DNA from 4 places in the Micromonospora sp. AP08 genome. Region 4 is predicted to be linked to each of the others. Evidence: riboswitches for the same ligand, from Rfam matches in the RefSeq annotation. Region 4 holds a riboswitch; each other region holds the start of a gene.
What was found. A riboswitch is a leader RNA that binds a small molecule or an ion and turns the genes downstream of it on or off. The one in region 4 is predicted to bind cyclic di-AMP.

Region 1 (2,191 bases), on a different contig from region 4:
TATAGCGATGTGAGCATAGATTGAGCTCGGCCGGGGCGACGGACGGAGGGTGTGGGCGTGGGCGCAGGTCATGACCACAGCGGCGCGGTGGCCAACGCCGCGCACCGTCACCGTGGTCGGCTCTGGGCCGCGTTCGGTCTGCTCACCGCCCTGATGGCGGTCGAGGCGGTGGCCGCGTTCGCCACCGGCTCGCTGGCCCTGCTCTCCGACGCCGGGCACATGTTCACCGACGTCCTCGGCATCGGCATGGCCCTCGCCGCGATCAGCGCCACCCGGCGGGCCGACACCGATCCGCAGCGCACCTTCGGGCTCTACCGGCTGGAGGTGCTGGCCGCGCTGGCCAACGCGGTGCTGCTCGGCGCCGTGGCGGTCTACGTCCTGATCGAGGCGGTACGCCGGTTCGGCGAGCCGCCGGAGGTGCTGGCCGGGCCGATGCTCGCCGTGGCGGTGCTCGGCCTGCTCGCCAACATCGCCGCGTTCGCGCTGCTGCGCGCCGGCGCCGAGGAGAGCATCAACCTGCGCGGGGCGTACCTGGAGGTGCTGGGCGACCTGCTCGGCTCGCTCGGGGTGATCGGCGCCGCCGTGATCATCGCGCTCACCGACTGGTGGTGGGCCGACCCGCTGGTCGCCGTGGCGATCGGGCTGTTCATCCTGCCGCGCACCTGGCGGCTCGGCCGGGCCGCCGTCCGCATCCTGGTGCAGGCCGCCCCGGAGCACCTCCAGGTGACCGCCGTGCACGACCGGCTGGCCGCCGTGCCCGGCGTCGCGGAGGTGCACGACCTGCACGTCTGGACGCTCACCTCGGGCATGGAGGTGGCCTCGGCGCACCTCACCATGGTCCCGGGCGCCGAGGTGGGCGACGTGCTGGCCGCGGCCCGCACCGCCCTGCACGAGGACTTCTCGATCGATCACGCCACGTTGCAGATCGAACCCGGAGCGTCTCCCGGGGCCTGCGGTGCAGTCGAGTGGTAATTAGGACAATCTTAAATCCAAGTGGTTATTGTGCACTTATGCCGGTTTTGACCGGGTCGCCGGCTCCCACCTGCGGAGCCGGCCCGGAGCAGCGCCGGTAGGCTCGACCGCGGCCACCGCCGGGCGGCGCCCACCGGCGCCTGCGGCGGCCAGCGCCTAATCGCCCGCAGGGGCGAGCCGGGGAACCACGTTCGTGGGGTGCATCCGCGTCAGCGGTAGGGATCTTCCGTCCCGAACCCGTCAGCTAACCCGGTCGGCGGTTGACGGAAGGACACGTGAATGCCCCCAGTGGCACCTGTACGACGGACGGCCGCCCGGTTGGCGGCCCTGCTCATCGCGACGCTCACCCTCGGCGTCGTGGCCGAGCCGGCCCTCCCCGCATCGGCGGCCCCGGCGACCGGCCTGCTCGCCGCCGCACCCGGCGACGACGAGGGCGGCACGCCGGCGCTGCGCGCCCAACTCGATGCGGCCAGCAAGGGCTGGCTCGAGGCGCGGGCCGCGTTGAACCGCTCGGTGACCCGGCAGCAACAGCTCACCGCCCAGCTCAAGACGGTCAACGCCGAGTTGACCGTGCGCGACGCCAAGGTCGGCGAGATCGCCGGGGTGGCGTACCGGGCCGGGCGGATGGGCACGGCCGCGGCGCTGCTCGGCAGCAGCAGCCCGGAGGGCTTCATGGACCGCGCGGCGGCCCTGGAGCAGGTGGCCGCGCACGAGGACCGGGCCCTGCGCGACCTCATCGAGACCCGGGACGAGGCCACCCGCACGCAGGCCGCGCTCACCGGCGAGATCCAGGAGCAACGCAAGCAGGTCACCGTGATGGCCAAGCGCAAGGAGCAGGCCGAACGCGCCCTGGAGGTCGCCAACGACCGCGCGTCCCGCAGCAGCGGCGGCGGCAGCGTGCAGGGCACCTCGTCGGCGAACGCGAAGCCGGCCCCGCGCAACGCCGACGGCTCCTGGCCGCCCGAGTCGTGCAGCGTCGACGACCCGACGCCGGCCGACGGCTGCATCACCCCGCGTACGCTGCACGCGCTCCAGCAGGCCAAGGCGGCCGGCTTCACCCGGTACGTCTCCTGCCACCGGCCCAGCGGCTCCGGTGAACACCCCAAGGGGCGGGCCTGCGACTTCGCCGCGCAGAAGGACGGCTTCGGCGGCGTGGCCACCGGCGGCGACAAGACGTACGGCAACAACCTGGCCGCCTACTTCATCCGCAACGCCGACC
Region 2 (2,191 bases), on a different contig from region 4:
CTGGCCGTCGTCGACGCGCTTCATGGTGATCGGCTTGCCCGACTGGGAGGCGTGCACCACCCAGCCGTCGCCGACGTACATGCCGACGTGGTGCAGGTCGCTGTAGTAGAAGACGAGGTCACCGGCGCGCAGCTCGCTCCGGCTCACCCGCCGGGTCACGTCGTGCTGCTGCCGCGCATTGTGCGGCAGCGAGACGCCGGCCTTGGCCCAGGCCGCCATGGTGAGGCCGGAGCAGTCGTAGTGGTCGGGGCCGGCGGCGCCCCAGACGTAGATCTTGCCGATCTGGGCGCAGGCGAACTTGACCGCGATGCCGGCCGGGCCACCGGGGTAGCCGGCGGGGCAGGGGGCCGGGCGCAGCGGACCGCCACCGCCGCTGCCGTAGACCTTGAGCCGGAGCTTCTGCAGCTTGACGATCTCGGCGTCGATCTGCTTCTTCTTCGCCGCGAGCTGCGCCTCGGTGCGCGCCAGCTCGCCGATCATCTCGTCCAGCGGCTGCTTCTTGGCGGCCAGCTGGTCGCGCAGCTCGGCGACGGTCCGCACCTGCGCCTGCTGGCGGTTCGCGAAGCGGTCGAGCAGTGCGAGGCCGTCCACCAGCTCGCTCGGGGACCGGCTGCCCAACAGCGCGTTGACGGTGGAGAGATTGTTGTCGCCCTTGTACGCGTCGGCGGCGAGGCCGCCCACCTGACCGAGGGCGGCGTCCACCCGGGCCTGGAGCGGGGCGATCTGCTTGGCGAGCGCGGCAGCCTGCTTGCGCTTGGCGGCGAGCTGCTCGCGGGTGGCGTTGACCTGTTCGATGATCGGTTCGAGCTTGTTCCAGTCCTGGTCGATCTGGCGCTCGATCTCGGTGACCGACGGTTCGGCGTGGGCCGCCGTGGCGCCGCCGGTCAGGACGACGGCGGTGCCGGCCAGGGCGGCGAGGACGGTGGTGAAGCGGGACCAGCGGGAACGCGGCGCAGCCGTCGACCGGTCGACCGACCGGCCCGACGGTGGCCGCGGGGCATGGTGTGCCACCGGGCTTCCGTACTCCTTCTTCGTGCCCGCCTACCGAGTTAGCTGACGGGTTCGGGCGGGAAGGGAGCCGCCCTACCGCAGTGGCTGCGGATTCACCCCAGGTACCTGGGTCCCCGGCTCGCCCGGAGGCGACTCGGCGGTGTCGGACCGTCACCACCCGGGTTGGACGGTGAAACTGGCGGCCGACGATTGACCAGAGTAGAGATGACCGTTACCGATCCGCAACCCAAGTCGCCGTGACACTCCGTACCCGAAGGTTTTTTTCACCGAAGATTACTTGTCGGAAAGGTATTGACCCGGAGGGTGCGTGGGGCGAGGGTGAGGACGCAGTGACCCCCATCCCTGTCTGGAGGTTCGATGCACCTCTCCCCCCCGCCGTCGGGCAGACGGATGCTGCTGGCAGCCGCCGTCGCGGCGGCCACCGCGCTCGTGGCCACCGGACCGGTGGCCGCGGAACCGCTCACCGCCCCACCCCCCACCGACCGCCAGGAGCAGTACGCCGCCGCCGCGGCGGAGTACGGCGTGCCGCAGAGCGTCCTGCTCGGCGTCTCGTACCTGGAATCGCGGTGGGACACCCACCCGGGCCAGCCGAGCACCAGCGGCGGCTACGGCCCGATGCACCTCACCGACGCCCAGCACGTCCTCTCGACCCCGGCCAGCGGCCACGTCGACGAGGACGAGGACCCGCGGGGCGACGACTCGCGTCCGCTCACCCTCGACCCGGCCACCGCGTCGGCGCCGGCGGAGGACGCGCTGCCGCAGGCGTCCCTGCAGACGCTCGACGCCGCCGCGGCGCTCACCGGCCTCGCCGAGGAGACGCTGCGCACCGACGCGGCCGCGAACATCCGGGGCGGGGCGGCGCTGCTCGCCTCGTACCAGAAGGAACTGGCTGCGCCGGTCGGCGCCGGCACCGACCCGGCGGCCTGGTACGGCGCGGTGGCCCGCTACTCCGGCGCGGACACCGAGGACGCGGCGGCGGCCTTCGCCGACGAGGTCTACGACCAGCTTGGCCTCGGCGCGACCCGGACCACCGACGACGGCCAGCGGGTGACCCTGGCCGCCACCACGGTGACGCCGGACCAGTCCGGGCTGCACAAGCTGGGGCTGCGCCGCGCCGAACGGCCGGACGGCCTGGAATGCCCGGTGCGGCTGGCCTGCGAGTGGATCCCCGCCCCCTACG
Region 3 (2,191 bases), on a different contig from region 4:
GCAGCTCGCCGACGTGCTGGCCCATCGCAACGGGTGGGACCCGCGCCGGCACCCGGCCGAGCAGGAGATCGTGCTGGCCCGGGCGGTACGGGAGGGCCGCCGGGCCGGCTGGGCGGCGGCCGCCGAGCGGGAGCGGCGGGCCTGGCGGGACGCCGAGCTGGCCGCCGAGGCGGCCCGGACCCTGGCCGCGGAGGCGTACGCGGCCGCCGGCGCGCTGCGCCCCGCCCTTCCGGGCGCAGCCCCGGCGACGGTGCGGGGTCGGGACGGGGCGGCGCCGGCTCCGGTCCCGGCCGCCGTGCCCGGCGCGCGCTGGCGCCCGGCCCGGGCCGGCTGACCCGGCGAGCTCGACCGAATCGTTATCCGAATTCGGTGAGGCCTGTCACCCGTCCGCGGAAACGGTCATCGGTGCCGGGCCGGGCGATTGACACCCGCAATTCCGCGCTGGTCGCCACCGGATGTCCGCTTTTGGCCGCGCGGCGCCGCCGTAACTGCTCGTCCCATTGAGTGAAGTGAGTGACCGACTGTTCCGATATCCGTAGTGGTGCACGAGGTTTACGCAGGTGGGAGCGCTTGGCAGCCGGCATACCCACCGGTAGTGTCAGCGCGTCCGGAGCGGTTTTCGATCGCAAGAGGCGACGCCGCGCCGACCCGCCTAATCGTGCTCTGACGAACCGGGGACCCACAGCAACATCGGGGTGAATCCGCGGGCCACGGCCTGCGGTAGGGCGTACTTCCCGCCCGAATCCGTCAGCTAACCCGGTCGGCGGTCACGGAAGGAGTGCCATTCCTCGTGCCCACCCCCCGCTCGTCCCCCCGCCTCCACGGCATCGCGGTGCCGGCGCTCGCCTGAGGGCGACCGAAACCGGCAACCCGCCCCGACCGCCCGGCCCCCCGGGCGCTCCCCGTTCCCCGGCCATCCGCCCCGCAGCGCGCGTGAGTTCCTCCGCGTGCCGGGCCGGCGCGTGCCGCCACGCCCCGTGGAGGAAACCGTGAAGCACCACCTGAAGCGTCAGCTGCGCCGCCTCGTGACCGAACGCCCGTACCGGATCATCGCCGGCTCGGCCGCGGCGCTCGTGCTGGCCGGCGGCGCCAGCGCCGCCGTCGCCGCCACCGACGACGCCCCGGCCCCCCAGGAGAACACCGCCTCGGTCGCCGAGCTGGGCTCCCGGCTCGGTGAGGTCGCCAGCCGGGGCGAGGCCCGGGTCGCCGTCCCGTCGCCCTCGGTCTCGCCGAGCGCGTCGCCGTCGGCCGCGAAGCCGGCCGCCAAGGCCGCCGCCGACCCGGACACCACCCCGAAGGCCAAGCCGAAGCCCCCGTCGAGCAAGGTGCTCGACTACACCTACGAGGCGCAGACCGCCTACTGGAACTGCGGCCCGGCCGCGGTGCGCAACGCGCTCAGCGCGAGTGGCGTCGAGACCACCCAGGACGCGATGATCGCCCCGCTGAACGCCGGCGAGAACGGCACCAACTCGGCCGAGGACACCACCCGGGGCCTGAACCAGATGGTCAAGGGCAACCCGTACCGGACCCACATGTTCGGCGGCTCGGCGAGCCCGGCCGAGATCGACCAGCTCCAGGCGGACGTGGTCAAGGCGATCACCGACGGCCGGGGCGTGGTGGTCAACATCGCCGGCGACGCCACGGACACCGACGGCGGCTGGCACTCGTTCCCGGGCGGCCACTACATCGCCGTGGTCGGCTACAAGAACGACGGCCGCACCGTCCGGATCGCCGACTCGGCGAACGCGGCGCTGCCCGCGTACTGGATGAGCACCATCGACCTGGCGAACTGGGCCGCCACCCGCGGCTACTCCGCCTGATCACCCCTCCCGTCGGGCACCGGCTCCACCGAGCCGGTGCCCGACGTCGTCCGCGCCCGTGTCCGCTCTCGCGCCGGGTGTCCGTCCGGTGGCACACTGCGCCGTATGGGCGACGAGACGGGTACCCGCCATCTGCTGCTGCTGCACGGCATGGGTGCCACCGGTGAGGTGTGGCTGCCCTGGGCGCCGCTGCTGGAGCGCCACTGGGCGGGGCGCTGGCTCGCGCCCGACCTGGCCGGGCACGGCTGGTCGCCGCCGCTGCCCGGCTACTCCTTCGAGGCCCTCGCCCGACGGGTGGTCGAGGGGCTCGGCCCGGTGACCGAGCGGCTCGGCCCCCACGACCGGCTCGTGCTGCTCGGGCACTCGCTCGG
Region 4 (2,191 bases):
CCGCCTGGGCCGAGGCGCTGACCCGGGCGTCCAGCTCGGTGAGGGCGGCGTTCACGGCCGACACCAGGTGCCCGCAGAGGGCCTCCATGGACTCCCCGGCCAGCGCGGGGTCGACGGTGACGGATTCCAGCCGGCCACCCTGGACGGCGACGGCACGGATCCGGCCGCCGGCCGCGGCGCCCTCGGCCCGGAGCAGCTCGCCGGGCGCGCCGTCGGGGTGCTCGGCGGCCCGGGACCGCATCGCGGAGAGCGCCTGTTGGGTCCTGGTCAGCAGCTCGTCGAGGCTCGCGGCCGCGGAGAACGGGTCGTTGGTCATATCCGCGCTTTCTTCACGTCTTTCCGAGCACCGTGACGATAGCAACCACCTCCGACGCGGACGCCGGTGAGCCCGCCCGCCCCGTCCGACACGAACGCCCGGCCGGGAATCCCGGCCGGGCGTTCGCGGTGCGGTGGACCGGCCCGCGCGGGGCCGTTCCGGTGGGGTCAGCGCAGGCGCAGCTTCTGGCCCGGGAAGATCAGGCCCGGGTTCGCGCCCACCACGTCCCTGTTGCGCTCGTAGAGAGCGTGCCAGCCGCCGGCCACGTTCTTCGCGTCGGCGATCTCGGAGAGGGTGTCTCCGGGCCGGACGAGGTAGCTGCCGGCGCCGCTCGTGCTCGGCTTGGCCCGCCGCTCGCCGCGGACGGTCGGCCGGTCGGCGCGCGACTTCCGCTCCGTGGTGGCCTTCTTGGCGGACTTCGTCGAGCCCGAGTCCTTGCTGGCGTACCTCTTGGTGGAGCCGCCCTTCTTGCCGCAGACCGGCCAGGCGCCGATGCCCTGCCCGTCGAGGACCTTCTCGGCGATGGCGATCTGCTCGCTGCGGCTGGCCAGGTCGGCGCGGCTGGCGTACTTCTGGCCGCCGTAGCCGTTCCAGGTGCTCCGGGTGAACTGGAGCCCGCCGTAGTAGCCGTTGCCGGTGTTGATGTGCCAGTTGCCGCCGGACTCGCACTGGGCGACGGCGTCCCAGTTGACGCCGGCGGCGCTGGCCGGGGCGGCCGGGCCGAGAAGGGCGGCGGCGCCGGTGGCGGCGCCGACGACGAGCGCCCCGACGGCGGTGCGACGCTGCGCGGTCCGGCGGTGACGGGCGACGTATTCACTTGCCATGTGGGTTTCCTCCACGCCGACGAGGTGAGCTGTCGGGTTCGGGCCGAGGAGCCCGGCCGCCGGTGGCGGCTTCACCCCGAGGTGTCGTGCACCGAGGAACGTGGGTCCCCCGCTCCCGCCCGAGGTCCAGGTACCACCGGGCCGGCGGCGGGATTAGGCGTTGCCGGCCCGTGGTGTCCGCGATCGCGAACGGAAACGACGTTAGGAACCTTTTGCGACGAACGCCCACTTCTTGTGAAGTTCTTCACCCGGCCGAGCGAAGGTCGCCCCGTTCGAGTTGCGCACCGTCCGAAGGGGGCTTATCGAGGGGCGGCTCAATAGGTCAGGCCGTATCCCTGCGGGAAGAGCGGGACCTTGCCGTCGCCGGCGTTGATGGGCTGCTGGCTGACCGAGTTCATCCAGGTCATCGGCAGTTTGCCGGTCGGCGCGTACCCGCCGAAGAGGACGTCGGCCACGCCGCCACCCTCGGTGCCGGGCAGCCAGGAGGCCAGCAGCGCGTTCCACCGTGGCAGCTCGGCGGCCACGTCCAGCGGCCGGCCGCTGACCAGCACCACGATCACCGGCACGCCCGAGTTGCGCAGCGTCGTGATGGCACGCAGGTCGTCGCGGTCCAGGCTCATGCTGCCGGTGCGGTCGCCCTGGCCCTCGGCGTACGGGGTCTCGCCGACCACCGCGATCGCCGCCCGGTAGGTCTTGTCGATGCCGGTGCCGCGCTGGTTGTACGTGACCGTCGTGGTCGGACCGGCGGCCGCGCGGATGCCCTGGAGGATGGTGGTGCCCGGGGTGACGGCGCCGGAGGAGCCCTGCCAGGAGATGGTCCACCCGCCGCTCTGGTTGCCGATGTTGTCGGCGTTCTTCCCGGCCACGAAGATCTTGTTGTTGTCCCGGGCCAGCGGGAGCACGCCGCCGTCGTTCTTGAGCAGCACCTGCGACTGCCGCACGGCCTGGCGGGCCAGCGCGCGGTGCGCCGCGCCGCCCACCGTCGGGGTCCAGCTCCGGTCGGTGTACGGCCGCTCGAAGAGGCCCAGCTCGAACTTCTTCGTGAGGATGC

Region 1: another riboswitch for cyclic di-AMP. It lies ahead of FXF50_RS16280 (hypothetical protein); the one in region 4 lies ahead of FXF50_RS30095 (transglycosylase family protein).
Region 2: another riboswitch for cyclic di-AMP. It lies ahead of FXF50_RS26285 (NlpC/P60 family protein); the one in region 4 lies ahead of FXF50_RS30095 (transglycosylase family protein).
Region 3: another riboswitch for cyclic di-AMP. It lies ahead of FXF50_RS10025 (C39 family peptidase); the one in region 4 lies ahead of FXF50_RS30095 (transglycosylase family protein).

Annotation. Positions count from the first base shown of each region.
Region 1 is NZ_VSEZ01000008.1:215,618-217,808, forward strand. It holds gene FXF50_RS16275 (cation diffusion facilitator family transporter) at 58-972, shown strand; cyclic di-AMP (ydaO/yuaA leader) riboswitch at 1,116-1,247, shown strand; gene FXF50_RS16280 (hypothetical protein) at 1,252-2,191, shown strand, end outside.
Region 2 is NZ_VSEZ01000021.1:49,326-51,516, forward strand. It holds gene FXF50_RS26285 (NlpC/P60 family protein) at 1-1,011, opposite strand, end outside; cyclic di-AMP (ydaO/yuaA leader) riboswitch at 1,023-1,160, opposite strand; gene FXF50_RS26290 (N-acetylmuramoyl-L-alanine amidase) at 1,402-2,191, shown strand, end outside.
Region 3 is NZ_VSEZ01000004.1:350,140-352,330, reverse strand. It holds gene FXF50_RS10030 (hypothetical protein) at 1-334, shown strand, start outside; cyclic di-AMP (ydaO/yuaA leader) riboswitch at 640-781, shown strand; gene FXF50_RS10025 (C39 family peptidase) at 978-1,820, shown strand; gene FXF50_RS10020 (alpha/beta fold hydrolase) at 1,926-2,191, shown strand, end outside.
Region 4 is NZ_VSEZ01000001.1:559,899-562,089, reverse strand. It holds gene FXF50_RS02545 (YbaB/EbfC family nucleoid-associated protein) at 1-316, opposite strand, end outside; gene FXF50_RS30095 (transglycosylase family protein) at 484-1,140, opposite strand; cyclic di-AMP (ydaO/yuaA leader) riboswitch at 1,140-1,310, opposite strand; gene FXF50_RS02535 (glycoside hydrolase family 3 protein) at 1,455-2,191, opposite strand, start outside.